Regions from separate parts of the Pseudarthrobacter cellobiosi genome, predicted to be linked through region 3. Evidence: riboswitches for the same ligand, from Rfam matches in the RefSeq annotation. Region 3 holds a riboswitch; each other region holds the start of a gene.
The links. A riboswitch is a leader RNA that binds a small molecule or an ion and turns the genes downstream of it on or off. The one in region 3 is predicted to bind cyclic di-AMP.

Region 1 (10,264 bases), on a different contig from region 3:
GCGGGCAAGTACCCGGAAGGCAACAAGGGCAAGGCCATCGCGGCTGCCCTGCGTAAGGTTGCCGACGAGCTGGACGTTTAGGTCTTGGCCATGAACGCGGAAGCTGAACAGCCGGACACCACAACAGCGGGGAAAGCGGGCGCCAAGGCCGAGGCCAAGCGCCGCGCCGGCGTGCCCGTGTGGCGTACCGGAAAGCCGGATGCCTTCCTCGCTGCTGCCGTTGGCGAGGCGCGAACCGCCATCGAAGGCATCGCGGCGGCGTCGGACATTGGTGCGCACCTGGCTGCCAAAAGTGAGGGCGACCGCCTGGTCACCCACCTCTTCGAATCAAGAATGGCCGGCTACCACGGCTGGCAGTGGTACGCGGTCCTGACCAGGAACTCCCGCTCCAAGGTGGTCACGGTCAGCGAGCTTGGCCTCCTGCCGTCGGAGGACTCCATCCTCTCCCCGGAGTGGGTGCCCTGGGCCGAGCGCGTCCGCCCCGAGGACGCACAGGCGGCAGAGGAAGAGGAGTCACCCGCTGCGGAGGCTTTCGCTTCGGGGCCGGACACTTCGCAGGCCGAGGCTGACACTCCCGGGTCCGAAGACCGGGACGAAGAATCCGAAGAGGACGACCCCGCCGGCGAGGCTGACTAGGCAGTTGCGAATACGCAGGGTTGAGAACCAAGAAGGCCGGCACTGATGTCCACCTTCAAATCCCTGCACATCCCCAACTACCGGATCTGGTTCCTCGGCGCGCTGGTTTCCAACATCGGAACCTGGATGCAGCGGACTGCCCAGGACTGGCTGGTCTTTGACCACCTCACTGATCACGACGCCGGAGCCATGGGCATCACCATGGCACTGCAGCTGGGGCCGCAGCTGTTCCTGGCGCCCGTCGCCGGCCTCGTGGCGGACCGCTTCAGCCGCCGGCAGCTGCTGGTCATCACGCAGTCGCTGATGGCACTACTGAGCACCGGCCTGGGCATCCTGGTGGTGCTCGGCGCCGGCCAGCTGTGGCACGTCTACGGCTTCGCCCTGCTGCTGGGCATGGTCTCCGCCCTCGATGCCCCGGTGCGGCAGACCTTCGTTTCTGAACTCGTGCGGGACGACTACCTGCCCAATGCCGTGGCCCTGAACAGCGCCTCCTTCAACGTCGCCCGGATGATCGGGCCTGCCGTGGCTGGCGTACTCACCGTGGCGGTAGGTCCCGGCTGGGTGTTCCTGATCAACACCTGCACCTTCCTGGCCATGCTCCTGAGCCTGTGGAAGATCCCCGCCGCGTCACTGCGCCAGCTTCCCCGGGCGGCTCCGGGCAAGGGCCGGATCCGGGAGGGGCTGCGCTATGTGCGGTTCCGGCCGGACATTGTGGTGGTCCTGGTGGCCGTGTTCATCGTGGGAACACTCGGCCTTAACTTCGTACTGTTCATCGCCGCGATGGTGGGCACGGAATTCGGGTTGGATGCCAGCGCCTTCGGGCTCATGAATTCCATCATGGCCATCGGTTCCGTGGCAGGCGCGCTGCTCTCCGCCGGCCGCGGCAAGCCCCGCTTGCGGATGATCTTCGGCGCTGCGGCTGCCTTTGGGGTGACGTCGGGACTGGCCGCGCTTGCCCCGGACTACTTCTGGTTCGGCGTCGCGCTGGTGCCGGTGGGCCTGTTCGCGATCACCATGATGACCAGCGCCAACGGCTACGTCCAGACCACCACCGATCCCGTCATGCGGGGCAGGGTCATGGCCCTGTACATGGCCATCTTTATGGGCGGCACCCCCATCGGCGCCCCACTCGTGGGATGGGTGGCCAACGTCGCCGGCCCCCGGTGGTCGCTTGCCGTGGCGGCCGCCTCCGGGATCATCGCCGCCGTGATCGGAATGATCTGGATCATCCGCGCCCAGCAGCTCCGGCTCACCTTCAACCGGCGGGCCCGCGGCCTGCGGTACTTCGGCGTCGTCTCCCATCTGGGCGTCCAACAACCGGGGGACAACGCAAACGGCGCCGCCCGGGACGAAAACCCGGACGACGCCGTCGGACACTGACAACTGGCGTCACCACAAAACAGTGCGAACGGACACTTGGGGTCCCGGTATCTGGGCCCCAAGTGTCCGTTCGCGCGGGTGCGCTACTTGCGCAGCTCGCCCACCACGTAGTCGATGCTTGCCAGCAGCGCGGAGACGTCGGCCGGCTCGATGGCCACAAATGTGGCGATCCGGAGCTGGTTGCGGCCCAGCTTGCGGTACGGCTCGGTGTCCACGATGCCGTTGGCGCGCAGGACCTTGGCGATCGCGGCGGCGTCGATCGAGTCGTCGAAGTCGATGGTGGCGATGACGTTGGAACGGTCCTCCGCTTTGGCCACAAACGGGGTCGCGTACTCGGAGGCCTCGGCCCAGGAGTAGATCCGGCCGGCGGAGTCAGCCGTGCGGGCGGACGCGAAGTCCAGGCCGCCGTTGGCGTTCAGCCACTGCACCTGCGCGTCGAGGGTCACCAGCGTGGAGAGCGACGGCGTGTTGTAGGTCTGGTTCAGCCTGGAGTTGTCGATGGCGGTCTGGAGGTCCAGGAAGTCCGGGATCCAGCGGCCGCTGGCCTTGATTTGGGCGGCGCGTTCCAGCGCGGCGGGGGAGAAGAGGCCCAGCCACAGGCCGCCGTCGGACGCGAAGTTCTTCTGCGGGGCGAAGTAATAGACGTCGGCCTCGGAGACGTCCACGTCCAGGCCGCCGGCTGCGGAGGTGGCGTCCACCAGGACCAGGGAACCGGCGTCGGCGCCCGCCACGCGCTTGACCGGAGCCGCGACACCGGTGGAGGTTTCGTTCTGCGGCCAGGCGTAGACATCCACGCCTGCCTCGGCGGCCGATACCGGGCGGGCGCCGGGCTCGGACTTGATGATGGAGGAGGCGTCCAGGAACGGGGCCTTGTTGGTGGCTGAGGCGAACTTGGAGCCGAACTCGCCGAAGGACAGGTGCTGGGCCTTCTTTTCCACCAGGCCGAAGCTGGCGACGTCCCAGAAAGCGGTGGAGCCGCCGACGCCGAGGACCACTTCGTAGCCTTCGGGGGCGCGGAAGAACTGGCTGAGGCCTTCACGGACGGAGCCCACGAGGTTCTTGACCGGAGCCTGGCGGTGGGAGGTGCCCAGGATGGTCTTGGACGCCGCTGAGAGCGCTTCGAGCTGCTCCGGCCTGACCTTGGAGGGTCCTGCGCCGAACCGTCCATCTTTTGGCAGGAGGTCGGCAGGAATAGTGATGCTGGTTTCGCTCACGGGGGCTCCAATTTCGGCATGGACGTGCCTCACGTCCGGGCGGTGGGTTGGCCGGTAGTCGGCGGTGACTGCATAAGGACCTCCTATATTCTGCCTGAACCCCTTGATTGGGCGGGAACCGGCGCCGTCATAGTCCGGCCAATGAGACCGTTCGTCCCCGCCCGGGGATTATCCAGACAAATTCAAAATAGGCTAAGCTTTTTACCGGACCTCGCCGCTGCTGGACGCGATACGGTGGGACAACGCAAGGTACTGCGCTCGAGGAGCTGAGCTGGATGACGGATCTGATCGATACTACGGAGATGTATCTTCGGACCATTTTGGAGCTTGAAGAAGAGAACATCGTTGCTCTTCGTGCACGCATCGCCGAACGGCTGCGGCATTCCGGACCCACGGTGTCCCAAACCATCGGCCGGATGGAACGCGACGGACTGGTCGTGGTCTCCGGAGACCGTCACCTGGAGCTCACGGAAGCCGGGCGGAAACGCGCTACGGAAGTGATGCGCAAGCACAGGCTCGCGGAACGGCTCCTGGCGGATGTGATTGGCCTGGACTGGGCCTATGTCCACGATGAAGCATGCCGCTGGGAGCACGTGATGAGCGAACGCGTAGAGCAGCGCATCTACGAATTGCTCAACCACCCGACCGAGTCTCCGTACGGCAACCCCATCCCAGGGCTGGCCGCCCTGGGCGGGCCGGCACCCGCGCTCCCTGACGCCGATGTGATTAATCTCCTTGATGCGATGCAAGGCTACGGGCCGGCGTCGAACGTGACAGTCAGCCGGCTGGCTGAGCCCATCCAGGTGGAACCTGAGCTGTTGGTCCAGCTGGATGAAGGCGGGATCAGGCCCGGTGCCTCGGTGTCCCTAGAGCGCGTGGGGGAGTACATTTCCGTGCGGGTTCCGGGAATCGAAGGGGCGCTCGAGCTGCCCCCGGAAGTGGCATCCCACGTCTTCGTTTCCGTCCGTTGACGGGAAGGCGGTCCGCCTGTGGGGCCGCCCCATAGCGCAGTGACCCCCGGTTCCGCAAAGATAACGGAATTGTTACTGTCCAGGTTAATCACTTATAGTTGGAACTCAGCGTCGATACAAAAGCGTTACCTGATCCGGAGCCGAGCTCTGCCAGCGGATCAGGTGCATCAGTCACCAACTGGCAGAGGCGGGGGAACCACAACCGGCAGTCGTAAGACTGCCTTGGGGTGAAGTCCGTCAGCAGCAAGCCTCTTCCAGCGAAGGATCCTCACGGGATATCTCTGCGCCAAGTGCTTGTCACGGCGGACCGGGTCTTTGAACTCTCTGACCCGAATCCGACAGCTAACTTCGCAGGCTATCCAGAGAGGAACATTCTTGACCACGCAATACTCCAGGGGCCGCCGCCGTGCGGTGGGTCCCGCCTCGGCGCCCAGAGTGGCCGAGGATTTCACCGCGGAGAGGCCCCGCGACCCACAGCGGGAAGCGCGCCGCCGCCGGGGTCCCTTCCGGCAGATGACGGATTTCGCCGCTGCCAGTGGCCTCGGCCAGAAGGCCGGCATCGCCTTGGCAGCAACAGGCCTGGCTCTCACCGTGACGGTTCCCGTAACCGGCCCCGTGATGGCCACTCCGGCACCCGGCCAGGCCGCGTCGGCCGTTTCCGCTGCTCCGCAGCCCGAAGTTACCGCCGAAGCCGCCGCCCAAATTGATTTCAGCCGCTCGTCCGTGGTGACCCAGGGTGATCCCGACGGCAAGCTGAAGCAGCTGCTGAGCGCACAGTCCGCGGGATCCATTACCCGCGCGGCCTCTGCCGGAAGCCTCGGCTCGCCGCTGGCCCAGCTGGCTACAGTCTCTCCGTTCGGATTCCGGGTCAGCCCCATTACCGGCGGCGCCGGAGACTTCCACCGTGGCCAGGACTTCGTGGCACAGTGCGGAACCTCCGTCCTGGCTGCTGCCAGCGGCACCGTGACGTTCGTCGGCTGGCACCAGTACGGCGGCGGCAACCGCGTGGTGGTGGATCACGGCAACGGCCTTGAAACCACGTACAACCACCTCTCCTCCGCCAGCGTCAAGGTAGGCCAGACGGTCAGCCGCGGCGACGTGGTTGCCCTCAGTGGCACCACGGGCGCGTCCACGGGCTGCCACCTCCACTTCGAGGTCCAGGTCAACGGCGAAGTCGTTGACCCCACCGGCTGGCTCTGACCCAAGTGATGGCGAACTCTCGAATCGCGGCGACGTGCCGTGACCTGAATGTGACATTGGCTCGGAACTCCTGTAACGTCTAAAGCGCGTCAACTTTTCCGAAGTTGACGTTCTTGAGTGGATTGCCTAGCTCTGCCACCGCTCAAGGTCCGTTCGCATGACATCGTCTGGCAGGGGCGGGGGAACCAATTTTGGTCTTCGATTCTGAAGGCCTTGGGGTTAAGTCGCAAAGCTTCCACTGTGAAGCAGCGCGGCCGGGTGACTCCCATCCGAATCCGACAGCTCACCTCGCAGGCATTGGGAGAGGCTACCTTCGTGTCTTCACGCCATACTTCTGCGCGTCACCGCGCACAACCGGTTCGCACCAACCCCTTGGGCTCCGTGTCCAAGGCCGTCAGTGCCAATGCCGGGACCGTAGGTCGCCAGGCTGCTGTTATCGCAGCTGCATCAGGTCTGATCCTGAGCATGGGGCTTCCGGCCAACGCCGCGGACACCACCGCCGGCGTTTCCGCCTCTACCGAGTCCGGTTCCGCGCAGACGGCACTTGCCGTAACTGCCGCGCCCACGGCTACCGTTTCCTTCGAACGCCCCGTCATCAAGACGACGCCGGCGCCGAAGGTTGAGACGGTCCGTGCGCAGTCCACGGCCTCCGAAACCGGGACTCAGGGTGGTGCCGCAACCGAGGCTGCGGCCTCCAAGCTCGCTGACACTGTCTCCTCCGCCGCCGCTTCGGGTCTGGCAGCACTTGCCTACACCGGTATCGGCAACCCCTACCTCTGGGGCGGCACCACTCCCAATGGCTGGGACTGCTCAGGCTTCACGCAGTGGGTCTACGCCCAGGCAGGCATCAGCATTCCCCGCACCAATGCCTGGACAGCCATGCGGCCCACGGCCACACCGGCCTCCGGTGACCTGGTCATGCAGAATGGCGGCGCCCACGTTGGCATTTACGTCGGCAACGGCATGATGATCAGCGCACTGAATCCGTCACAGGGCACGCTGCTCCACTCGGTGGCATCCACGGGCTCCTCCGCGTTCTTCACGATGGCCCCGTAGTTCCTGCAGTCCAGTAGTTCCTGCAGCCCTGTGCTGCCGGAACCGTTTCTTCACGAGAAACTCTTCGCTAAATCCCCGTTCGGGGCGTGCCGGCGTACCCCCAAGATGCCGGCGCGTCCAAAGCCCTTGGGCTGCCCACGCGGTCCTGAGGAAAACGAAAGAGAGAAAATTAATGACTACACGTGCAACTGTTGCACGGCACCGCGCCGAGGTCGCCAAGACCAACTCGCTGGCTGTCATTGCCAAGGCTGTCGGCGACAACGCCGGCGGCATGGGCCGTCAGGCTGCGGTTATCGCTGCTGCTTCCGGCCTTGTCCTGACCAGTGGTATCGCTGCGAACGCGGCTGACACCGGCATCCAGCGTGAAGCTGCATCCGCTTCGAACCTTGAAGCTGAGGTTTCCGCCCCGGCCATCATTTCGGCTGCTTCCACCATTGCCATCTCCTACGAGAAGCCCGCAGTGACCACCACGCCGGCTCCGGTTGAGGCTCCCGCACCTGTTGTTGAAGCTCCGGCTCCGGCCAAGGCCGCGGCCACCATCAAGGTAGCGTCGGCAACACCGGCCGCTCCGAAGGCGCCGGTCTCCGCAAGCGGCAAGGGTGCTGCCATCCTCTCCGCTGCCTACGCACAACTCGGTGTCAGCCAGGACTGCACCATGCTGGTCACCAACTCGCTGGCTGCCGTGGGGATCAACTTCCGCGACTGGCCCGCAGGCTACCTGTCCCTCGGTCAAACCGTGAGCGCCGCCGAGGCCCAGCCCGGCGATCTGTTGTACTACGCCGACGGCGGCGCGGGCGTTGCCCACATTGCCGTCTACGCTGGCAACGGCCAGGCCGTGCACGGGGGCTACAACGGCAACCAGACCGTTGTGTTCAGCGCCAATGTCGGCTCCGGCCCCGTTTACATCCGCGTGTCCTAGCACCAAAGTCAGCCTTCAAGGGACCCCTGCCTCACGGCTGGGGTCCTTTGCTGTTTCAGGGCTGCTGGCCTGATCCGGTGAGGTGCACGAATTCGACACGTGACGGCGGCCGCTTCTGCGATTAGCTGATCCCGGGATTCTTTGTTTACTCTTGTGGTGTCGATCCATAGCCCGGATATGCCGGGGGCAGCCGGCCCTCGTGCCCCTGACGGGTGCGGCCACAAAGAGGTACGTGCATGCGCACTCTCGTTCTGAATGCTGGATATGAACCGCTGGCGGTAGTCACCTTCCGCCGGGCGCTGGTGCTTGTGCTCACGGGCAAGGCCAGTGTTATTGCCGAGGGCGATGACCCTGTAGTGGGACCGCAGGAGATCCTGGGCCGCCCGTCCGTGATTCTTCTGAACCGCTACATCCGCCCCAGATACAACCAGGGCACCGCGGTCAGCCGCCGCGGAGTCCTGCGGCGGGACGGTCACCGGTGCGCGTATTGCGGCAAAGGTGCCCACACCATCGACCATGTGCAGCCCAAATCACGTGGCGGCGCCGACTCCTGGGAGAACCTGGTGGCCGCGTGCCTCCGGTGCAACAACACCAAGGGCGACCATACGCCGGCTGAAATGGGTTGGAAGCTCAGGTTTGTTCCGGAACCGCCGCATGGCACCATCTGGCAGATCAAAGAACTTGAGAAGCCCACTCCGGCCTGGGATCCGTTCCTGCTGCCTGAACGGGCCGCCTGAACGGGCCGCCTTGTTCCAGCCCCGCGGGGTATTCCAGCCCGCACGGTTAAGCTGGGAGGGTGGACGCTGACCCCCTCGACTTCGATGCCGTCATCCTCGCCGGCGGCCGTTCGTCGCGGCTCGGTGGTGTGCCCAAGCAGAGTCTGACGTACGACGGCGACTCCCTGTTGCGCCGCTCCGCCGCCGCTGCCGGGGGAGCCCGGGCCGCCGTTGTGGTTGGTCCGGACGCTGGCGAAGTGCCGGCCGGGGAAATCCCTGCCGGATTTCTCCGCTGCCGCGAAGAACCGCCGTTTAGCGGACCCGCGGCCGCTATTGCGGCCGGGCTCGCGGCCCTGGCTGCTGCGGGCGGCAGCCGCCCCGGGCTGACGCTGGTGCTGGCCTGCGACATGCCCAACGTGGAGCAGGCGGTGGTGGCGCTGAAGGCTGCGCTGCGTGCCCGGGCACGGGGCGCCGGAGGACCCGCCGCCGGAGGACCTGCCGCCGGAGAACCCGCCGCCGGGGGACACTCCGCAGGGCAGCCGGCAGGCTTGGGACCGGACGGCGTGGTGGCGGTCTCGGAGGATGGCCGCCGCCAGCCTTTGGTCGGTTTTTATAGCACAGTCGCGCTACAACGTTCCGTGGCGGAACTGGAAAGAACGGGACGCTTAATCAACGGGTCGGTGAGGGCACTCCTTGCTAGTCTGGACGTGCAGCTTGTCGCCGTTCCGGCCGGCTCCACGGCAGACGTGGACACCTGGGACGATGCCGCCGCACTTGGAGTGGCCGGTCCGGATCCCATAACCGGGCTCCGGGGCAACACTGCCGCAGACGATTTGGGAGGCAGAGCGTGAAAAGCCAGGAAGAGACGCTGGAAGAGTGGTGCAGGTCCTTGCTCCAGGCGTATGAACTGGAGGACGTCCAGATCGACGTCAACACCATCCTGTCGCTGGCCGGCGTTGCAGCCCACTCAGTGGTCCGCCCGGCCGCCCCGCTCACCACCTTTATTGCCGGTTTCGCCGCCGGCCTGGCTGCGGGAGCAGGGCAGGCCACGAACGCCGCCGCCATGACCGCTGCCATGGACCGTGCCCGCACCCTGGCTGCTGACTATGACGCCGAATCCGCCGGGACCCCCGTCGAATGACTCCCGTTCAGTGACCACCGCCCCCGGCGACGAATCCGATATCCCCGAGCAGCAGACAGCCCCGGCAAAGCACCTTGCCCACACCTGGGATGAGGCGCGCAAAGCCGCTTTTGATATCGCCACGCCGATTCCGCCGGGCCGGGTTCCCCTGGGCCAGGCCCTGGGCAGGGTCCTGGCCGGCGACATCACCGCGCTGCACGACATGCCCCACTACGCCTCGTCTGCGATGGATGGATGGGCCGTCAACGGCGGTGGCCCGTGGATCGTGGCGGAGGCCGGCCAGCGGCTGGCACCCCACCAGGCCAGCCCCATTGTCACCGGCGGACTGATCCCGCCCGGCGCCAAAGCGGTGCTACGCAGCGAAAGTGCCATGCTTGGAACGGACGACGACGGCCTGCCGCTGCTGATGACCGGCGGCACCGCCCGCCCCGGCGAACCCGGGAACGGCCAGCATATCCGCAGGGCCGGCGAGGAAGCAGCGGCGGGAGAGGTGCTGGTCAAGGCCGGTGTCACACTGAACCCGGCCCATCTGGCGGTCGCGGCGCTTGCTGGGCACGATGACCTGCTCGTCCAGGGCAAGCCCGTGGTCAAACTCCTGCTGACCGGCTCCGAAGTTGTGGCGCACGGGTTGCCGGTCCCCGGACAGGTCCGGGACACCTTCGGCCCGCAGCTCGCGGCCGTCGTGGAAATGCTTGGCGGTATCAACGGCGGCCAGGAACGGATCGGCGACTCCTATGCCGAGTGGCTGGACGGCCTGGCGGACCTCCCGCTCGAGGTGCCGGACCCCTCCGCGCTGCCGGCCGACGTCGTCATCACCACCGGCGGTACGGGCCGCTCGGACACCGACCACCTCCGCCGGGCCGTGGCGGAACTGGGCGGGCGGCTGGTCATCGACGGCATCGCCATGCGCCCCGGCCATCCGGCTGTCCTGGCAGAGCTCCCCGACGGGCGCTTTGTCCTGGGGCTCCCCGGGAACCCGCTGGCCGCCATGATGGCCCTGTCCACGGTGGGCGAACCGCTGCTGGCGGCGC
Region 2 (10,264 bases), on a different contig from region 3:
GTCCGCCTCATCCTGACGGGATCCGGCGGGAGTGTGCACCGGCTGACGCACCCGCTCCAGCGGATCCAGCGCGATGTCAATGTACTGCTCAACCACGCCTCGCTGACCATGGATCCCATTCTGGAACAGGCAGGCCGCGGACTTCTCGACCTCGGGTTGTCCATCCCGGCCGAGCAGTTCTGACCGGGCGCATGGGACCCCTTGCAGGTCTGCCCGCTTCGGAGAAGGATATGAGCCTCACTCGAGGAGGCCAGCCATGGTCCAGCTTGGAAAGTTTGAGCGGTACCTGATCGAGGAATTCTTCGACGACTACCGCGCCGGCGCAATGACCCACCGCACCTTTACCCGCAGGGTCGCATTCATCACTGGAAGCATGGCGGCGGCATCGGGCGCGATGCTGCTCGTTGGATGCACACCCGAGGAAGTCCCACGCAGCACCGACCCCATGCCCACACCCACCCCGTCATCGACGGCGGGCACCGGCACCGCTTCTGCCGGTGCTGTTCCGGGGGCCAAAAGTCCGCTCTCGGTCCCGGAGGGCGCCGGGGGGCTTACGACGGCGACCGTCCGGTTCGCTGCCGACGGAACCGATATCAGCGGTTACCTCGCCCGGCCCGACTCCGGGGCAGCCGGCCCGGCGGTGCTGGTCTGCCACGAGAACCGCGGGCTGACCCCTCACATCCAGGATGTTGCCCGGCGCTTTGCCAAGGCCGGGTATGCGGCGTTGGCCCTTGACCTGCTGAGTAGGGAGGGAGGCACCGCCAGCCTTGACTCGGACGCCGTGTCGGGTGCACTGACCAGCGCCGGGGCCCCACGCCATGTTGCAGACTTCGCCGCCGCCTTCGACTACCTTCAGGGCCAGGACTTCGTGGACTCCGGACGCATCGCGATGAATGGGTACTGTTTCGGCGGCGGCATTACCTGGCAGGCGGCAACTGAGCTGGCCGGGCTCAAGGCCACCGCCGCGTTCTATGGGCCGGCGCCGGACCTGAACAAGGTGCCGGCCATCAAGGCGGCGGCGTTCGGCGTGTATGCAGAACGTGACCAGCGGATCACCGGTGCCATGCCGGCCCTCCGGGATGCCCTGGACGCCACCACCGTGACGCATCAGCTCACCGTTTACCCCGGCGTGGACCATGCCTTCCACAACGACACCGGCGAGCGCTACAACGAAACCCAGGCCGCGGCTGCCTGGAACGACACCCTCGCCTGGTTCGGACAGCACGTCTGAGGGGTGACGCCAGTACGTCGGATCTGAGTAGCGCTATCTGACGTTTTGAGCCTCCAGAACGACAGATAGCGCTACTCAGTTGGGAGGGCGGGGCACTCACCCGCGGCCGCGGGTAGTCTTGAAGGATGAGCACCGCAATCCCACTAACGCTCACCTTCGGCGGGCGTTTCGCCCGCGAACTCGAGGAGTTGGCGGTTCCCTGGCAGGCAGAGGAAGCGCCAGACCCGCAGCTGCTGGTCCTGAACGAGCCGTTGGCCAGCGAACTGGGCCTGGACCCGTCCTCGCTGCGGACGCCCGACGGGACGCGGTTGCTGATCGGCAACCAGATTCCTGAAGGTGCCACACCGGTGGCCCAGGCCTATGCGGGCCACCAGTTCGGCGGTTACTCACCCCTGCTCGGCGACGGTCGGGCCCTCCTGCTGGGTGAGGTCACGGACATCCACGGGCAGCTTCGGGACATCCACCTCAAGGGCTCCGGCCGGACACCGTTCGCCCGCGCGGGTGACGGGCTCGCCGTCGTCGGTCCCATGCTGCGCGAGTACGTCGTCAGCGAAGCCATGCATGCCATGGGCATCCCCACCACGAGGTCCCTCGCCGTGGTGGCCACGGGCCGGCCCGTCCGCCGCGAAACCATGCTGCCCGGAGCCGTGCTCACCCGGGTGGCCAGCAGCCATCTGCGCGTCGGCAGCTTCCAGTTCGCCCGTGTCAACGGCGAGACGGACCTTCTGCGCCGTCTGGCCGATCATGCCATCAGCCGCCATTACCCGGACGTGGCGCTCGCCGAAAAACCCTATCTCGCGTTCTTCGATGCGGTCATAGCCGCCCAGGCGTCCCTGGTGGTGCAATGGATGCTGGCGGGCTTCGTCCATGGCGTGATGAACACCGACAACATGACCATCTCCGGCGAGACCATCGACTATGGTCCGTGTGCGTTTATGGACGCCTTCAACCCCGGTTCGGTCTACAGCTCCATCGACGCTGACGGACGCTACGCCTACGCCAACCAGCCGGTCATTGCCGAATGGAACCTCACCCGGCTCGCCGAAGCACTCCTGCCCCTGCTCCATGAAGACCAAGACCAGGCCATTGCGCTCGCCGTTGAATCCCTCGGCGCCTTCCGCACGCTGTACAGCGCTGCTTGGTCAGCCGGCATGAAGTCCAAGCTTGGGCTGCGCGCGGACACGCACGACGACGTCGCGTCGCCGATCGTGGACGGCGTGCTGGGCCTGCTTCAGGAAGGCCAAGTGGACTACACGTCCTTCTTCCGGAGCCTCGGCTCGGCAGCCCGCGGCACGCCGGAGACTGCGCGGGCCAAGTTCGCGGACCCGGCAGCCTTCGACGCCTGGGCGGCACAGTGGCTGGCACTGGCGCCGGACGCGGACCTGATGGAGCGGGTCAACCCCGTCTACATCCCCAGGAACCACCTGGTTGAAGAGGCCCTTGACGCTGCTAGCGCAGGCGACCTGGACCCCTTCAACCGCCTGATGGACGTCCTGGCCGATCCGTACACGCAGCGCCCCGGGCTGGAACGCTACGCCGGCCCCGCCCCTGAAGACTTCGGGAGCTACCGGACCTTCTGCGGGACCTGAGCGAACACCAGGGATGGACGACGGCGGCGCGCGGCTGGGTGCCGCCCGCCGCCGTCGAGCATGGTCGGATCACGCTACGCGGACGAAGGACACTCCGGAGAGCCAGCTGATGGAGTGCACTTCGGTTTTGTAGCCGTCCACCCCGCCACTGACTACCTGGCCGTTGCCGGCGTAGACGCCCACATGGCCGGCCGTGATGACCAGATCCCCTGGTGCCGGTGTGCCCACCACTGAGCCGTACTGGTAGAACTGGCCGGGAGCCAGATCACCAACGCTCTTACCCACCGAGCGCAGCGCCTTCTCCACCATGGCGGTGCAGTCCTGCTGGACGCCAAGCTGGGAGTTGGCGGAAGCCAGGATGGCCGCGCCGAGCGAGCTGGCCGGAGCCTGGGCCGCCGGTGCGGACGTTGAGGCCAGCTGGATACCGGTGTTGGTGGGGGAGGCCGGGGCCGCCGCGACCTTCGCCGCGGGAGCCGGTGCGGTGTAGCCGGCACCGGGGATCCGGATCTGGTCGCCGGGGTAGATGACGCTGGTCAGTGAGAGTCCATTGGCGGCAAGGACGTCGTTGAGCGGGACGCCGTTGGTGGCGGAAATCTGGCCCAGCGTGTCGCCTGAAACGACCGTGTGGACGTTGGCCACGGCCGGTGCCGGAGCAGCAGCGGCCTGAACAGTGGCGGCCGGGGCCGCCACCGCTGCACTTGTTTGGGCCTGGGCGTTGGCAGTACCGGCATCACCAGGGCCGTGGACGCCGGCCTGCGCCGGGGCGCCGATGCTGAACAGCAGGCCTGATGCAGCAACAGCCACCAGCGCCGGCCGACCAAACGTCAGTGCGTGCGCTTTGGCCGTGGACGACAGGCCGACAGGGACGGTAGAGCGGGCAGGAACCACACGATGGCGTGCGGAAGCGGAATTCTTGGACACGGTTGATCGCCTCTCCCATGCCTGCGGGGTGAGCTGTCGGGTTCGGGTCGGAGTTACCCGGCCGGTGGCGCCGCCGCACGGGACGGGAGCGATACCGACTTAACCCCAAGGCTTCGAAAAGCCGTGGAAACGTGGTTCCCCCGTCCCTGCCAGCTGGAAAGCGACTGGATCCCGGTCAGCGGCAGGGCTCGGCATACTGGCGGGAATGGTCCGGCTTGAGCCGGGCTACCGCTTGACCATAACTTCTGCTCGGCAGCAATGTCACATTCCGGTAACGGAATGTAGGCGTGGAATCCACCCGCATTTCAGTGCGGTTTCCCGGCTCTCCGGTAACGATGTTGCAGGTCAACCCCCGTAATCCGTATATGCCCGGTAAGCTCACCAACTATGTCCCGGATTGTTCAAAAAATGCGGCTGCCCGCCCTCGCCGGCATGCTGGCGGTCGCCCTGGTGGGGTCGGTAGCGCAGCTTCCCTCACATGCCGCCGACGACGCGCCGCCCGGCGGCTATCCCTCGTGGCAGGACGTGCAGAACGCCAAGCAAAGCGAGGCCGGCAAAGCGGCAGAGGTCACCAGGATCAATGGGCTGCTGGGCGGGCTCCAGACCGAAGCGGAGGCGCTGGGCGATGCGGCCGTGACGTCCGCCGCGGAGTATGCCCTTGCCGAAGCGGCGCTTCAGGCCGCCACTTCCACTGTGGATGCACTGACCGCCCAGACCGCACGCGCCGCGGCCGAACTGGGACAGTACAAGAAGGAAATCGGGTCTCTTGCGGCGCAGTCGTATAAGACCGGTGGCACAAACATGGGTTTCTTCGTTGCCCTCGACGCCGTGCAGAACAACAGCATCCAAGGCCTGAATATCGTCCAGATCGTCAGCGATAAGACTGCCGCCCTGGTGAACAAATCCGCAGCCGCCGAACGCATTTCCCGCGCCCTGGCCGATCAGGAGCAGGCAGCCAGGGCCGAGCGCGAGCGCCTGTCCGGCGAAGCCAGAACCAAGCTCGATGCCGCCCAATCCGCCCAGCAGGCCATGTCCCGGCAGATCGCGGAGCAGCAGGAGCACGGCCAGGAACTGACCGCGCAGTTGGCCTCCCTCAAGGGCACCACCGCTGCCGTGGAGGGTGAGTTCCGGCAGGGCCAGGTGGCGTTGGCTGCGTACGAAACGGCGCAGGCCGCCAAGCGGGCGGCGGCGCAGGAACAGGCACGCCAACAGGCGGAGGCGGCAGCCAAGGCAGCTGCCCTGGCCGCTGCGCAGAAACCGGCTCCGGCCCCGCCTGCCGTACCGGGAGTACCCGCCCCCGCTCCTGTCCCGAGCCCGACGCCGGCCCCGCCGCCCGTCGTCGTCGTGCCTTCCGTGCCGGGCGGCGCTGTCAACGACCCCGCCGGCGCCAAGAGCTACGCGGCCGGGCAGCTGGCGGCCTACGGCTGGGGCCAGGACCAGTTTCCGTGCCTGGCGTCGCTGTGGACCAAGGAGTCCAACTGGCTGACCACCGCGACCAACCCCTATTCGGGCGCATACGGGATCGCCCAGTCGCTGCCGGCCAGCAAGTATGCCAGCGCGGGCAGCGACTGGCTCACGAGCTACCGGACCCAGGTCAATTGGGGACTGTCGTATATAGCGGACCGCTACGGGTCACCGTGCGGCGCGTGGAACCATTCAGTGGCCAACAACTGGTACTGACCTGCCGGGGGGACGGCAGCCGGGTCACGTTCCTGGGGCTTTGGCGAATTCCGCGGCGCTGAGGAATTCAATGCCGACGAAGGCTTCTTCACCGTCCACCCAGGCGTCATGCCCCGGTGGAATGGTGTAGGAATCTCCGGCACTGATGTTGATCCGGTTGCCATCGGTGGTCTCGACATTGAGGGCTCCGGAAACGCAGAATCCCACATGGTTGTTCTGGCAGGACTCGGTCTGGACCACCGGCTTGATGCAGTCCGACCAGCGCCAGCCGGGATTGAACGTGAACCGGCCAACGGTGTAGTCACCCAGGTTGACGACGTCCACTTCCGTCTTCTCCGGCCGGCGCTTCTCATCCGGTGTGTTGTGGGACTTGACTGCCAACTCGGTGACGATGTTTGTAGGCATGGCACGCAGACTTTCTCTGTGGAGTTTGTGTCCATCAGCTGTCTGTCCCTTGCTGCCAGACGGCATCTGAGGCGCTTACGATTGCCAGCATCCTCCGACTGGCCGCGCTTGTCGAGACCCCCAAAACCACTAGGCTTTTCCCATGCCAGATTTTGAACGGTTCCGGGTCCTGCTGGAGGAAGAGCGCGCCCGGAAACTCGCGCTTCTTCCCGCCCTCCGCGCGGACATCTCTTCGGCCAATGCTGCGCGCCAGGATTCCAACGTGGATGACGAGCACGACCCCGAGGGATCCACCATTGCATTCGAGCTGTCGCAGGCATCGGCGCTCCTGCAGCAGAGCAGTTCGGGCCTCGAACAGGTGGACGCGGCCCTGGCGCGGATTGCGGCGGGCACTTACGGTACGTGCGACGTGTGCGGGGATCCCATCGCGGAGGGACGCCTCGAAGCACGCCCGTCAACGCCGTTCTGCATACTTCACGCCGCTGCCGGCCGGCTGGGACGGTAACTGCGCCGTGAACGAACGTGTGCAGGAGGCTGCCGGCTTCATCGACGCCACCCTGCAGAATGAGGGCGCCTGGTACCGGGCGGAAGACGTGGAGTCCCGGGTGGGCGGGGTACTTGGGTCCTACGGATCGTCGGTGGGAGCCGTACGCGGCACCGTCCGCGACGCTGGCACGAAGTTCAAGGACCTTGGCCACGATGAGGTGACCGCTTTGGCATCACTCCTCTGGGGCCGGCCCGGTCCCGGCAGGCGGCCGGTCTATGAGAGGCGGCTCGCCGCCGTTGTGTTGCTGCAGTCCCGGGTGGCCCTCCTCCGTCACTCTGACCTGACCCGGCTGGAGGGCTTCATCAGAACCGCGCAGACCGGAGAGCTGGTGGACCCCCTGATTGCCGACGTTGTGTTTCCGCTGCTTCAGGGGTTGGGTGGCAGCGACCGCCAGCGGGCCGACGTCGTCATCACGCGCTGGCACCAGGACCCCGACGACGCACTCCGCCGCGCTGCCCGTCTCATCGCGTCCCAGGGAACTGACCTGCCGTCCATTTCCGGGAGCCGCGACCGGTCACGTGGCTGACCCCTGTTCCCTGGTCCCCGTCAGTCGTACTCTGGGCCTTGGAGGTGATTGCCATGGAGGCAGCGCAGGGTGACAGGATCATCGTCCGGGGGAGGACCGTCGGGTCCTCAGACCGGCACGGGGTAATCGTTGAAGTCCGCGGTCAGGAAGGTCATCCGCCCTACCTGGTCCGCTTCGACGACGGACACGAAACCGTTATGTACCCCGGCGGTGATTTCGCCGTCGAACGCGGTCACGGGGCCCAAACAGGCTGACGCGCGGCCGACGCCTGAGCGTCAGGGCCGCCGGGCACCTGTCAGACTGGAGGAATGGATCACTCCTTGGCTGCCACGTCCCCTGATGCGAATCTCATGTTTCCGCCGCTCCGGACCGGTCCGCGGGATCCCGGTGACGCGTGGGTTGAGGGCGACCACGGCAAGTTCTGGGGCAGATTCGGTGCCGCCGGCGTCCTGGCCTATGACCCCGGCAAGGGCGTTCTCCTGCAGCACCGCGCGTTGTGGAGCCACAACGGGGGAACGTGGGGACTCCCCGGCGGAGCATTGCACCAGGGCGAGGACGCTGTCACCGGCGCACTCCGCGAGGCGCACGAGGAAGCCGCAGTGCCGGCCGCGGATGTCAGCGTCCTCTTCACGTCCGTACTGGACGTTGGCTACTGGTCCTACACCACCGTTGTTGTGCTGGTGACCGCGCCGTTTGACCCCGTGATCAGCGATCCGGAAAGTCTCGAACTCCAGTGGGTCCCGCTGGCTGAGGTGGACCTGAAGGAGCTCCATCCAGGCTTCGCGAAATCCTGGCCGGACCTGTTGCCGCGCATGCTGGAGCTTGCCGCGGTGGCCGGTCAGTAGAGCACCGGTTAGAGTTAATGATCATTCACCCAGAATCGTCGGAAGGGCCAACGTTGACCAAGGATCTGCCAGACCTGGCCGAAGGCTTTTTCTACTACCAGGCGCTGGGTGAGGGGCGATTCTGCTCCACCATCCACGCACAGGGGGCCTGGAACGAGCACGAACAGCATATGGCGCCGGCCTCTGGCCTGATGGCGGACAGCCTGGAGCGCCACGAGCCCCGCGCCGACATGCGGATGGCCCGGCTGAGCTACGAGATACTGGGCCTGATCCCTGGTGGCGGGTTCCACATCGAAACCGCCACCCTCCGTCCGGGCCGGACCATCGAGCTCCTGCAGGCAGAACTGGTTGAGAACGGCCGCGTGGCCATCCGCGCCACCGCGTGGCGGATGATCACCAGCGACACGGCCGCGGTTGCCGCGGTCGAGGACACCGCCATCCCGGCACCGGATGAATGCAAACCGCTCGACGGCCCTGCCATCTGGCCAGGCGGCTACATCCGGTCCCTGGAGATGCGCGTGGCCGAGGGCCACCGGCCCGGCGCGGGCATCGTCTGGCTCCGCACCCAGCACCCCCTGACGGATAAAGCCGACAGCGGCGACCTGGCCCGCCTGATGGGCCTCGTTGACACGGCCAACGGAATCGCGGCCAGGGTCCCGCCGGGCAAAGACAGCTATGCCTTCCCCAACCTGGACCTGCAGATCCACATGTACCGCAGGCCCGAGGGCGAATGGCTGGGCCTGGACAATGCCGTCTCCTTCGGAACTGACGGGATTGGGCTCACGTCCACTGTCCTGCACGATCTCCAGGGCCCGTTCGGCCGCGCTGAACAGATCCTGACGCTGCGCCGGAGTTAACCTCACAACAGGGACCCTCGGGGCGCCCGCATAGCCGGATGCTATTCCGGCTGCGGGGCCACCTCCACTGGGAGCCCGGCGGCAGCCCACTCCGGGTAGCCGCCTTCCAGGCGTGTGGCCGGGATCCCTTCCAGGCGGAGCATTTGTACGGCTTCGTTTGCGAACACGCAGTAAGGGCCCCGGCAATAGGCAACAACCTGGCGGTCATCGGGGAGATTTCTCAGTCTCGCCGCCAACTCCTTGAGCGGAACGGACACAGCTCCTGCGATATGCCCGGACTGGAACTCCGGTTCAGGCCGCACATCGAGGACAACGACGTCGCCGGCGGACATCCGCTCGCGGAGTTCAGCCTGCGTCAGGGTGTCCAGGGCGGAGCGGTCGCCAAGACAGGCCGTGGCGAGTTTATCGAGTTCCGCCACATGCTCCGCAGCCACGTGGCGGATGGCTGCCCAAAGTTCGGCTACTGATGATCCGCTAAGCCGGTAGTAGATCCGGGTTCCCTGGCGCCGGCTGCGCACCAGTCCTGACCGCTGTAGGTGCTGGAGGTGCTGTGAGGTGTTGGCTACACTCTGCCCGATCTCTTGAGCGAGTTCGTCCACCGGACGTTCGCCCTGGGCAAGGACGTCCACCAGCTCGGCGCGCCGGCCGCTGCCAAGCACCTTGGCCACCGATGAAAACGCGTCAAAGAGTGCGTCCTTGGCTTTCCTGCTGCTCACCGGAGCCTCCGCTCATCGAACCTATTCAAGTAAGTACTTGACAATCTATCCCGTCCAGGTGTGCAATTCAAATATTCAAGTGATTGCTTGATTATACCTGAGGGGACCCGCTCCGGATCCGCGCAAAAATCGGAAAGAGGCGAATGGGGATGGGCGATGTAGCCACCATCCGAAATGGAATTGACGTAGACCAGCTGGTGGGGACGATAGGGGCGATTCAATCGGATCCCGCTCTGGCGAGTTTCACCTTTAAGGCAACCACAACATGGCTTGATGGGACGCACAACACCGGCAACATTCTCGGGTTTACGCATGCAGGCGAGCCCGACACCGGCCGGACCGGCAGCTTCGTCCTCGAGGGCGATGAGCCGCCCGTGTTGCTCGGCAACAATGCCGGGCCCAACGCCGTCGAGCTCCTGCTGCAGGCGCTGGGCTTCTGCTACTCCGTGGGCTACGCGGCAAACGCGGCTGCCCAGGGCATTGAAATCCGCTCGCTGGAGTTCCAGGTGGAGGGCGACCTGGACGCCCGTCCTTTCCTGGGCCTGGACGGTCCGCGGCCGGGATTCACCGCGTTACGCGCAACGGCCCGGGTCTCCAGCCCGAATGCGACACTGGAGCAGCTGCAGGCGCTGTGCCGTTACGTTCAGGACACTTCGCCTGTCCGCGACTGCCTGACCAATCCGGTCCCCGTGCACACCACGCTCGAAATCGCCTGACGGAGGGCCGGGCCATGGATGCGGGAACGGTTGAAGTAGACCGCCGCGAACTCGAGGAAAAGGTCAAGCAGGTCTACCGCGCGGTGGCCCTGAACCCCACCGGCAGCTACCACTTCAAAATGGGACGCGGGCTTGCCGAGCAGCTGGGCTACCCGCCCCAGCTCCTGGACACCATTCCTGCTGGCGCCCTCGAATCGTTTGCCGGCGTTGGATACTTCTTCGACCTGGCGG
Region 3 (10,264 bases):
TGCTCCGGTCTGAACTCCTGGCGGTCATCGGCGCGGCCATAGAGAACGTGGCTGCCGTCTATCCGGTGGACGAAACGGTCTCGCGGGGCAGCCTCGAAACGGCGATCTTTGGCGCCTGCTTTGTGGTGGGGCTTGACCGGCAAACCTACAACCCGGAACGCACCCGTGACCAAAGCGTTGCAGCAATCATGGCAATCCTGCGCGGCTATGTCGTGAAGTAGCAGGGATGATTGGACACATGCGCCACATGGGTAACAGGGGGAAGTTCGCCGTGATCGCGGCCGTCGCCGCCTTGGGTATGCTGGTGCTCACCGCCATCACCCTGGAAGAGGCCGTAATGGTCACGTTCCTGGGCCTGGTTGCGCTGGCCTATGTTGCCGCCGTGGCGGAGGTCCTGGCCCGCGGGCGCCTCTTTGTATTGGTGGCCACCGCGGTGGGATCCAGCCTCACCATTGCCTTCTCCCTTGCCTTCGTCAGCACCTGGGAGCTGGCCTTCGCCGAGCAGTCGTCGATCTTCGGCACACCGCTCCCCACCGGGGATCCGGACAACTACTTCTACTGGGGTGCGGCCTCAGCGGTGGCCACGCTAGCGGTCCTGTTCCTCGGCGCAGCCTGGCCGGCGGGAAGGCGGTTGGGGACTGCCAAACGGCGGCCCTCGCCAGCCAAGCGGCGGCCCGCTTCCGGCACTGGCCGCCCTACTGCGCGGCGCCCGGCAACCGGAGCCACCGCGGCCCGGGGCGCGGCACCCCGGGGTGCCGCCACCGGTCAGCGCGCGTCAGGCGCCCGCGCGCCCGCCCGGATGCCAGCCTCAGCAGCCAAGCGGCCGTCGTCGTCCGCCTCCCCGGTCCGCAAAACGGCACCCAAACCGGGCACCAAGACGGGCGCCAAACCAGCACCCCGCCGCTGACCCAGCAGAACCTGCCGGCCTCGGCCGGCGAGCACGGCAGTCGCCACCCCGCCCAGGAGGAGCAGCCCGCCAGCCAGTTCCGCCGGCGTCGGCACCTCCCCCAACGTCAGCCAGGCCGCGCTCATCCCCACCACGGGCACCAGCAGGGTAAAGGGCACCACGGCCGACGACGGATAGCTGGCCAGGAGCCGGTTCCAAATTCCATACCCCACCAACGACGCGAAAATGGCTGTGTACAGGGCACTTAGGATCGTGGCCGGTTGGAGGTCTGCCAGCGTGCCGAACACCACGTCCGGGCCATCCACCAGCAACGACAGCCCGGCTAGGGGCAGCGGAACCACTGCGCCGGACCAGACCACCAGCCCCAGCCCGGAGGCGGCCTTGGCCTGACGCGCAATCACGTTGCCGGCGGCCCAGGACAGCGCGGCTCCCAGGACGATGATAAGCGGGAGCACCGGGGCCACGGCACTGCGGCCGACAGCCACCACGGCCAGCCCCGCAACGCCTAGAACGACGCCAGCCAACTGGCTCCGGCTGGGACGCTCGCGCAGGAACCCTGCAGCCAGGAGGACGGTGAGCAGCACCTGCGCCTGGAGGACCAGGGAGGCGAGGCCCGCCGGCATGCCCAGCGCCATGGCCAGGTAGAGGAGACCGAACTGGCCCGCGCTCATAAAAACGCCGACGCCGATGATCGCCTTCCAGCTGACGTCCGGCGGCCTGATGAAGAAGATCCAGGGGAAGACCACCAGAAGGAACCGCATGGCCACAAACAGCAGCGGGGGAACCTCACGGCCGTTCGCATGCAGGCCGAAGTCGATGGCGACGAAGTTCAGGCCCCAGAGAACGGCGACCAGGGCAGCAAGGAGGGAGTGTCGGAGGTTCACGGTCCCACTCTTACAGAACGGGAGATGAAGCACCAGCGTTGAATTATGCGTCGAATCATGTACGTTTGCTTCATGATTGAGATCAGTTCGCTGCGGGCACTGGCGGCGATTGAACAGCACGGTTCGGTCATAGCGGCGTCCGAGGTGATGGGCTTCAGTCCGTCGGCCGTCTCCCAGCAGATCAAGAAGCTGGAGAAGCAGACCGGGTTCCCCGTCCTGGAGCGCCGCGGCCGCGGGGTGCTGCTGACCGAGCGGGGGCTCACCTTGGCAGCCTACGGCCGGCGTATCCTGTCGGAGCTCGAGGAACTGGAATCCACCCTCTTGGCGGATCCGGCCAAACCTACCGGACACCTCAGGGTTGTTTCCTTTTCCACTGCCTGTCGGGGCCTCGTGGGGCCGCTGCTGGGACGGCTGGCTTCATCCGGAGCGGACCTGGACCTCAGCGTGCTGGCCGAGGACCCTCGGGAAGCGGTGGCGCGGGTGGCCAACGGAGAAGCGGACCTGGGTGTGGTCCACAATTGGAACTCCGTCCCACTGGTCATACCGGAGCATATGACGCTTGAGTGGCTGTGCGAGGACGTAGCGGACGTCCTAGTGCACCGCGACCATCCCCTGGCGGTACACAGCCAGGTGGAACCGGCTGACCTCGTGGATGAACGCTGGATCAGCACACCGCACGGCGCCATCTGCAACGAGGCGCTGCTGAGGATCTTCGCCGATCTTGGCCGGGTGCCGGACATCAGGGTCTACGATCCAGACTTCGCAACCCACATCGCACTGGTGGAGCAGGGAGCCGTTGTGGCGCTGGTCCCCCGCCTCGGCCGGCCCGCGCTGCCTGCGGACGTCATCTGCCTGTCCCTGGTCAACCCCACGCAGGTCAGACAGGTGGGCATCGTGTACCGCCGGACCATGGCGGCCAGCCCGGGTATCCAGCACGTCGCCGGACTGCTGCGGGAGGTCGCCGAGACGCGCGGGGTCGCCGGGTCCCGGGTGGTCAGCGGGTCCCCTGGGGTCAGTGGGCTCGCGGGACCTTGAACTTGGTCAGCCGGGCGTCCTGCCCGTCCAGCTCGGCCCAGGATTTTTCCGTTTCCAGCACCGTGAGGGCGCTGGTGGGGTAACGTGTGGCGGCGTCCATGTAGGCGTCGTGGTTTGAGTCGCGTGAGGCCAGGTGCATGGCGAGGTCCTGGACGCCAGGCATGTGCGAGATGAGCATAAGCGTTGTCACGGTGTCAGGCACATGGTTGACCACGGCGAGCATCCGCAGCGCAGAGGCGGCGTAGAGGCCGTCCTCAAGCTTCGGCGTCGGGGCCTTATCCCCCAGTTCTGAGCACACCCAGGTGCAGGTCTGGCGGGTGCGCAGCGCACTGGAACACAGGATGAAGTCCGGGAGGATGCTGTTCTTGACCAGCCACTTGCCGGCCAGGGGCGCCTCGCGGTGGCCCCGTTCCTCCAGCGGCCGCTCATGATCCGCCACGCCGCCGGGCCAGTCGGCCTTGGCATGCCGCATGATCACCAGGCGTTTGATGTGGTGGTCGCTCATCCCCCAAGCCTAGACCCGCAAGACCCACGGCGACGCCGAAAAACCCGCCAACGCCCGTCACGCCCAGCACGCTTTTGGCGGGCGTGAGAGTCCAGCCCCGCAGAATGCCGGGCCGAACCTGCGTTGAGGAGGCCAAAAGCGTGCTCCCCGTGACAAACCCGGGCCACGCAGCCGTCGAACCAGCCGCGGAGGCCAACACTCGCGGGCCCGGGACTGAACGCGAAAAGGCGGCACATCCCGAAAGCGCCGTTGTTGCTGGTTCCATGGCCGAACTTGCTAGGCGAGGGCGGCGGTGGGGCGGAACGAGTGCAGGCGCAGAGGGATCGTGCCGCGAAAGCGAAAGCGGCCGCCCCCAATGGGTACGGCCGCTTTTGTGCGTCGCTGAAGGACTAGATCGAGTATTCCGGAGCGGCCCAGACAATAACTTCGGGGTGCTCGTAGAAGCGGTAGCCCTGGCCGCGGACGGTACGGACGGTGTTGGCGAGGCGGCCCAGCTTGGAGCGGAGCCGGCGGATGTGGACGTCGATGGTGCGCTCGTTGGGCACTTCCTCGGCGTTGCGCCACAGGCCCTCGAGCAGTTCATCGCGGCCAACCGTGCGGGTGCCGTTTTCCACCAGGTAGTTCAGGAGTTCGAATTCCTTGAAGGTCAGGTTTAGGGATTCGCCGTCAAGGTGGACTTCGCGGCGGGCAAGGTCGATCAGGACACCGGACGGGCGCGGGTCCTGGGGCTGCTGCAGCCGGGCAGTCTCGGTGCGCTTCTGTGCGTTCACGGTGGGGTCACCAAAGGTGGACCGGACGACGTCGAGCGCGGAACCCGGGGTGCTGGCCGGGGCCACGGCCACGGCCGCGTAGCTTTCGGCGCCGGTCACGAGTGACTGTGCGTAAGCGCGGATTTCCTGGGCAAGTTTGGCAATTGAGGTTCCGGCAGCCGCTGCGGTTTCCTCGTCGATGCCCATGTAGAGGACAAATCCACGGGCAACGGTGTCGTTGGCGACGGGCCGCACGGCGTTTGGTCCAGCGACAACCGGGGTGGGCGCGGTCAGCGGCGCGGCTTCGGCAGGCTGGACAGCACGGAGCTGGCCGTAGGAGTTGGGGTTGTAGCCCTGGGGTGCGTAGCCAGGGGCGGGAAAGCTGGCGCCGGGGGCTGCCGGGGCGAATGCCGGTCGGGCGCCGAAGCCTTGGCGGAGGCCGGAGGCCTGGCCCGCCTTGCCTGCGTTACGGACGGAGATGTGGACGTATCCGGATGCAACTGACATGAATGCTTACCTCAATGTGAATGGCCGTCATCGCGGCTCGAATGCTGATTTTCCCCGCAATGAGATCTGGGGAGGGCGCCCTACGCTGGGCTGGGGGGCGAATGCCTAGGAACTTCGTGGGGTCTGAAGGTCAGGCGTGCATTCGACAACAGCGCATGTCGGCACCAGCGGATGTGCTGGGCCAACATTCTGCGGCTGCAGGTGCTGTTGAGTTCTTGTTCACAATTCAAAGTGTGCAACGTAACAATGAGAACTTGCAAGTAACAATGGGTGCGTTGTTCCGCATAGTGAGACAAAATGCGGTTTTGTGTGATAGATCACCATTCTGAAATGACGACAAAATAGGAGTTGTTGTCCGCCGGAGGTCCGCAAATAGCCCTCTGGGGCGAACAATCTTCGCTCTGTTGCCCTGCTAAGCCCGTGAAATTCACGGTGCTATGACTTGCCGAAATTGCCTGTTACCTTTTGCCGCCTGTCCAACGGAAACGGCTCAAACCCGCGAATTGTCGGCGGCCCGCTCCCCCATCCAGCTCGCTAGGCTGGGATTCACACCGTGCGCACAGGAACCACATAGCGCGGGCTCACCGAATGATCGGAGAGTTGTCCCATGGCCACTTCGCACTCCATGACCAACAACCTTCCGCAACTGACCCACCCGGACGGCTCCCCCATCCGCGCCCTGGTGGTTGACGACGAACCCAGCCTTTCCGAACTCATGAGCATGGGGCTGCGCATGGCCGGATGGTCCGTTGCCGTGGCTTCGGATGGCCCGGAGGCCGTTAAGCTTGCCAAGGAGTTCCGCCCGGACGTTCTGGTGCTGGACGTAATGCTGCCAGGATTCGACGGCGTTGAGCTGCTGGGCAGGATCCGCGCCTTCGCGCCCGAGGTACCTGCGCTTTTCCTGACCGCCAAGGACGCCGTCCAGGACAGGATCGTGGGCCTGGCGGCCGGCGGGGACGACTACGTGACCAAGCCGTTCAGCATGGAAGAGGTCCTGCTGCGGCTGCACCGCCTGGTCCAGCGCTCCGGCGTTGCCGCGATGGACACTGCCGAACTTGTGGTGGGCGATCTTGTCCTCAACATCGACACCCGCGAAGTGACCCGAGCGGGCGACAACCTCCAGCTCACCGCCACCCAGTTCGAGCTGCTCCGGTACCTCATGGAGAACCCCAAACGCGTGATCAGCAAAGCCCAGATCCTGGACCGCGTCTGGAACTATGACTTCGGCGGCCAGGCCAACATCGTGGAGCTCTACATCTCCTACCTGCGCAAGAAAGTGGATGCAGTGCACCCGCCCATGATCCATACCGTGCGGGGTGCCGGCTACGTCATCAAGCCGGCTGAGTAGCAGCTCCATGTCCTCGCCGCGAGCCACCCCAGCACCAGCCCGGAGCTGGCTGAAACCGGACACCTGGCATCTGCGCACGCGCCTGATCCTGTTGGCCATGGCCCTGTTGGTGGCCATCTGCGGAGCCGTGGGGCTGTTCAGTTACGCCTCCATGGACTCGTTTCTCACCGGGCAGCTGGATGAACAGCTGAGCCAGGCCGCCAAACGCTCGAACGATCCGGGCCGCCCGCCCCTGGGCGGATTCAACGGCAGGCCGGACCCGCTTGACTCCCGCGGGCAAAGTGTCGGAACGCTGAATGCACGGATCCTGAACGGCCAGATCAACAGTGGCGGCTTCCTGGACTCGGACACCACGCGCCTGGCCCTCGACGCCGAAGACAAGCAAAACCTGCTGGCGCTGACGCAGAACGGCCTTCCCGTGAACCGCTCGCTGTCCAACGGGGATTACCGGATTGTGGCCGTGAAAACCGGCTACGGCGATGTCCTTGTCACGGGCCTTCCGCTCGCCGCCAAGGAGAGTACTCTGGCGTCGCTGGTGTGGACGTTTGTGTTTGTCTCCCTGGGCGGGCTGGTGCTGATCGGCCTTGCCGGAACGGTGCTCATCCGGCGCACCATGAAGCCGCTGGAGCAGCTTTCCGAGGTTGCCACCCGCGTCTCGCAGCTCCCCTTGGATGCCGGCGAGGTGGCACTCGCGGTGCGCGTCCCGCCGTCGAACTCCAACCCCGGGACCGAGGTGGGCAGCGTGGGGCACGCCCTCAACCTCATGTTGGACAACGTGGCCAACGCCCTGGAAGCCAGGCAGAAGAGCGAGACCAAGGTGCGGCAGTTCGTTGCCGACGCTTCCCATGAGCTGCGCACCCCGCTGACCGCCATCCGCGGGTACACCGAGCTGATGCGCATGACCGAGAGCTTCACGCCCGACGGCCGGAAGTCCCTGGCCCGGGTGCAGAGCCAGTCCGAACGCATGACCACCCTGGTGGAGGATCTGCTCCTGCTCGCCCGGCTCGATGAGGGCCAGCCCCTGAAGCTCAGCGAAGTTGACCTCACACAACTCGTCATCGAAACCGTCAGTGACGAGAAAGTCATCGCCCCGGACCACCGCTGGCGCCTTGAACTGCCCGACGAGCCGCTCGCCGTCACCGGAGATGCGTCCCAACTGCGTCAGATGCTGGTCAACCTGCTCTCCAATGCCCGCAAGCACACGGCGCCCGGGACCACCGTGGTCACAGCTCTCACCAAGTCTGCCAATGGCGGTGCAGCGGTGACGGTAACGGACGACGGCGGGGGCATCCCTGCGGAATTCGTTGACCACGTTTTCTCCCGGTTTGCCCGCGCAGACGCGGCCCGCAAGGGTACGGCTCCGGCCTCGGCCGCCGGGGCGTCCGAAGGCACTAGTGGCTTGGGCCTGTCCATTGTCCAGTCGATCATGGAGGCCCACGGCGGGAGCGTGGAAGTGACATCGCGGGCCGGACGGACCGAGTTCGCGTTACTCTTCCCTGCCAGCGCGCTGGCGTGACCCACTAACGCCCAAGCGCAGCAAGGCGACACACCGTCGTCGTGATTCCTGTTACCAAAATGTGACTTAAGCTTCCAACTCCTGTAGCGTCGATGACGTGTGGTTCCCGTTGGGCTGCATATCCGGATGACGCCAAGCTCTGCCGCTTCCCGGATTCCGTTTTCAGAGGCAGAGGCGGGGGACCCACCGTCCCGGGCACCAAGTGCCCTTTGGGGTTAAGCCAACACGTGATTGTGCCGTGTGGCCGGATGCCCTCATCCGAACCCGACAGCTAACTCCGCAGGTGTGAGAGGCGATCCATCATGTCTGAATTCAAGGTACAAACGCGCCCGCAGGGCGACACAAAGTCCCACAGCCACCGCAAGCAGACCCGCTTCGGTGCAGCTATGTCCCCAAAGGCCAAGGCGGCCCGCATTCCCTCCGTGGGCCAGCGCGTCGCGGTGTTCGCGACGGCGTGCGCCCTGCTGGTCGGCGTCAGTGCCGCAGCACACGCTTCCGAGTCTGCGTCGCTTGCGGCCAGCGCGGACCAGGCCGCCGAAGAAGCCAGCGCCCAGTCGAAGCTGAGCTTCGAGGCAGCCGAGATCCAGCCCCCGGCCTCCCCGGAAGCTGCGCCGGCCGAGATCAACGTCGCGCCCCAGGCCGCCGAACCGGCACCTGCCCCGGCCCCGGAGCCCGCTCCGGCTCCGGAACCTGCACCCGCGCCTGTTGTGGCCGTCAACGACCCCGCAGGAGCGCAGGCCTACGCTGCTGGCCAGCTGGCGACGTACGGCTGGTCCGCTGACCAGATGCAGTGCCTGCAGACGCTGTGGACCAAGGAATCCGAATGGACCACCACGGCCACCAACGCCAGCAGCGGCGCGTACGGCATCGTCCAGTCCTTGCCCGCTGAGAAGATGGCTAGCGCCGGCGCGGACTACGTCACCAACTACCGCACGCAGATCAACTGGGGCCTGAACTACATCCAGGAGCGCTACCAGTCACCGTGCGGCGCGCTGAACTTCCACCTGTCGCACAACTGGTACTAGGCCGACTCCCCCGCGGCGCGGCGCGGCGCTGGCCGCACGCCGCGCCGCAGATCACCAAGGTGTTCCGCCGGACTCAAAGCCGGAAAGAAATGAGCTGCCGTCCCGCGGCGTCCGTTTCCACGGAGGCGGTCACGGCACGGTAATCCGCGATATGCAGCACGCCTGCCGGCAACTCGCCCGCATTGGGCCCCACGGCCACCGTCCGGATGCCTGCGGCAACGCCTGCCGCGATTCCTGCGGGCGCATCCTCGAACACCACGGCGTCCTCCGGTTTCACGCCCACCAGACCGGCGGCCATCAGATAGCCTTCCGGGTGCGGCTTGCCCCGTGTGACCAGGTCCGCCGTCACGGCCGTGGCCGGCATGGCCAGCCCGGCAGCGTCCATGCGGATGTCCGCCAGGGTCCTGTCCGCTGAAGTCACCAGCGCCACTGCCCGGGCCGGGAGGCTGCGAAGCAGGTCGGCAGCCCCCGGCAACGCGACGATACCGGCAGTCCGCACCCTTTCCATCGCGCCGAGTTCCGCAGTGAGCGCCACGACGTCGGCGCCGGCCGGCGCGAACCGGCGTACGGTATCGGCAGCCTGGACGCCGTGCGAAGTGCGCAGGATTTCCGCAAAATCCAGGCCGTACCTGGCCGCGAATTCTCCCCAGACCTCCTCCACTACTGCCGTGGAGTCCACCAATGTGCCGTCCATATCGAAAAGGACGGCCCGGCAGGTCAGGGTTCGCGTGGCGGCAGGTGTGGGGCTGTTCATGCTGCCCATTTTGCCTTAGGCGTCACGACCCCAGGCATCACGCCCTTAGGCGTCACGACCCGGGATGCCATCGGGATCAGCGAAATAGACGAAGTGCCCCCAGTCCTGCACGTCAATGTCGCTGACCTCCACACCGTTACCCTTGAGGTGGTCGTGGGCAGCCTGGATGTCGCTGACCACCATCTGCAGGCTTGGGGCCGTACCCGGAGGGGCGTGATTGAGGCCCTCGCCAATACAAATGGAGCGGGCGGATCACGGCGGGGTCAGCTGGACGAAGCGGATGCCAGCCATGGGCCGCTCGTCGAAATCCGGGTTGAATCCAACTTTGTTGACGTAGAAATCCTTGGCGCGGTCCACGTCGGATACGGGCACAAAAACGAGTTCAAGTTTCCAGTCCATGCGCCACAGGCTAAAGGCAGCGGCAGGAAAGCAGAAGGCCTGAAATCCGAAGCAGCCCCGAATTAGCCGGCGATGCCGTACAGGCGGTCGCCGGCATCGCCGAGCCCGGGAACGATGTAGGATTTCTCGTCGAGCCGTTCGTCAATGGAGGCCAGCACGATGGTCACGTTGGCCTCGGCCAGTTCCTCTTCGAGCTTGGCCAGGCCTTCCGGCGCGGCCAGGAGGCAAATGCACGTGACGTCGGAGGCGCCGCGCTTGAACAGGAACTTGATGGCCTCGCGCAGGGTTCCGCCGGTGGCAAGCATGGGATCCAGCACAAAGATCTGCCGGTCCGTCAGGTCCTCCGGGAGCCGCTCCGCGTAGGTGATGATGTCCAGGGTTTCTTCGTCGCGGGCCATGCCCAGGAAGCCCACCTCAGCGGTGGGGACCAGCTTGGTCATGCCCTCAAGCATGCCGAGCCCGGCGCGTAGGATGGGGACCACCAGCGGCGTGGGCTTGGTGAATGCGGTGCCCACTGTAGTGCTGACCGGCGTCTCGATGGTGACCGGCTGGGTGCGGACCTCGCGGGTGGCTTCGTAGGCCAGGAGGGTCACCAGCTCTTCCGTCAGCTGCCGGAAGACCGGTGACGGAGTGTT

Region 1: linked by a shared signal. The riboswitch ahead of NG701_RS01980 (C40 family peptidase) and the one ahead of NG701_RS10090 (aggregation-promoting factor C-terminal-like domain-containing protein) in region 3 are both predicted to bind cyclic di-AMP.
Region 2: linked by a shared signal. The riboswitch ahead of NG701_RS00765 (C40 family peptidase) and the one ahead of NG701_RS10090 (aggregation-promoting factor C-terminal-like domain-containing protein) in region 3 are both predicted to bind cyclic di-AMP.

What each region holds. Positions count from the first base shown of each region.
Region 1 is NZ_JAMXBK010000015.1:93,966-104,229, reverse strand. It holds gene NG701_RS02010 (cold-shock protein) at 1-81, shown strand, start outside; gene NG701_RS02005 (DUF3027 domain-containing protein) at 91-636, shown strand; gene NG701_RS02000 (MFS transporter) at 682-2,016, shown strand; gene serC (phosphoserine transaminase) at 2,100-3,230, opposite strand; gene NG701_RS01990 (iron-dependent transcriptional repressor DtxR) at 3,506-4,201, shown strand; cyclic di-AMP (ydaO/yuaA leader) riboswitch at 4,355-4,573, shown strand; gene NG701_RS01985 (M23 family metallopeptidase) at 4,577-5,401, shown strand; cyclic di-AMP (ydaO/yuaA leader) riboswitch at 5,550-5,712, shown strand; gene NG701_RS01980 (C40 family peptidase) at 5,783-6,457, shown strand; gene NG701_RS01975 (C40 family peptidase) at 6,630-7,376, shown strand; gene NG701_RS01970 (HNH endonuclease) at 7,613-8,113, shown strand; gene mobA (molybdenum cofactor guanylyltransferase) at 8,173-8,943, shown strand; gene NG701_RS01960 (DUF6457 domain-containing protein) at 8,940-9,233, shown strand; gene NG701_RS01955 (molybdopterin molybdotransferase MoeA) at 9,199-10,264, shown strand, end outside.
Region 2 is NZ_JAMXBK010000013.1:11,527-21,790, forward strand. It holds gene ribA (GTP cyclohydrolase II RibA) at 1-183, shown strand, start outside; gene NG701_RS00755 (dienelactone hydrolase family protein) at 257-1,231, shown strand; gene NG701_RS00760 (protein adenylyltransferase SelO) at 1,357-2,820, shown strand; gene NG701_RS00765 (C40 family peptidase) at 2,890-3,741, opposite strand; cyclic di-AMP (ydaO/yuaA leader) riboswitch at 3,745-3,914, opposite strand; gene NG701_RS00770 (aggregation-promoting factor C-terminal-like domain-containing protein) at 4,129-5,421, shown strand; gene NG701_RS00775 (cupin domain-containing protein) at 5,446-5,826, opposite strand; gene NG701_RS00780 (TraR/DksA family transcriptional regulator) at 5,969-6,331, shown strand; gene NG701_RS00785 (DNA alkylation repair protein) at 6,339-6,899, shown strand; gene NG701_RS00790 (DUF1918 domain-containing protein) at 6,953-7,153, shown strand; gene NG701_RS00795 (NUDIX domain-containing protein) at 7,208-7,744, shown strand; gene NG701_RS00800 (thioesterase family protein) at 7,798-8,601, shown strand; gene NG701_RS21110 (ArsR/SmtB family transcription factor) at 8,643-9,317, opposite strand; gene NG701_RS00810 (OsmC family protein) at 9,467-10,033, shown strand; gene NG701_RS00815 (methyltransferase domain-containing protein) at 10,048-10,264, shown strand, end outside.
Region 3 is NZ_JAMXBK010000023.1:200,897-211,160, reverse strand. It holds gene NG701_RS10125 (TetR/AcrR family transcriptional regulator) at 1-221, shown strand, start outside; gene NG701_RS10120 (EamA family transporter) at 766-1,791, opposite strand; gene NG701_RS10115 (LysR family transcriptional regulator) at 1,864-2,826, shown strand; gene NG701_RS10110 (SixA phosphatase family protein) at 2,804-3,331, opposite strand; gene NG701_RS10105 (winged helix-turn-helix domain-containing protein) at 3,721-4,587, opposite strand; gene NG701_RS10100 (response regulator transcription factor) at 5,195-5,935, shown strand; gene NG701_RS10095 (HAMP domain-containing sensor histidine kinase) at 5,943-7,451, shown strand; cyclic di-AMP (ydaO/yuaA leader) riboswitch at 7,596-7,748, shown strand; gene NG701_RS10090 (aggregation-promoting factor C-terminal-like domain-containing protein) at 7,754-8,476, shown strand; gene NG701_RS10085 (HAD-IA family hydrolase) at 8,550-9,230, opposite strand; partial or broken gene NG701_RS10080 (VOC family protein) at 9,276-9,629, opposite strand; gene upp (uracil phosphoribosyltransferase) at 9,692-10,264, opposite strand, start outside.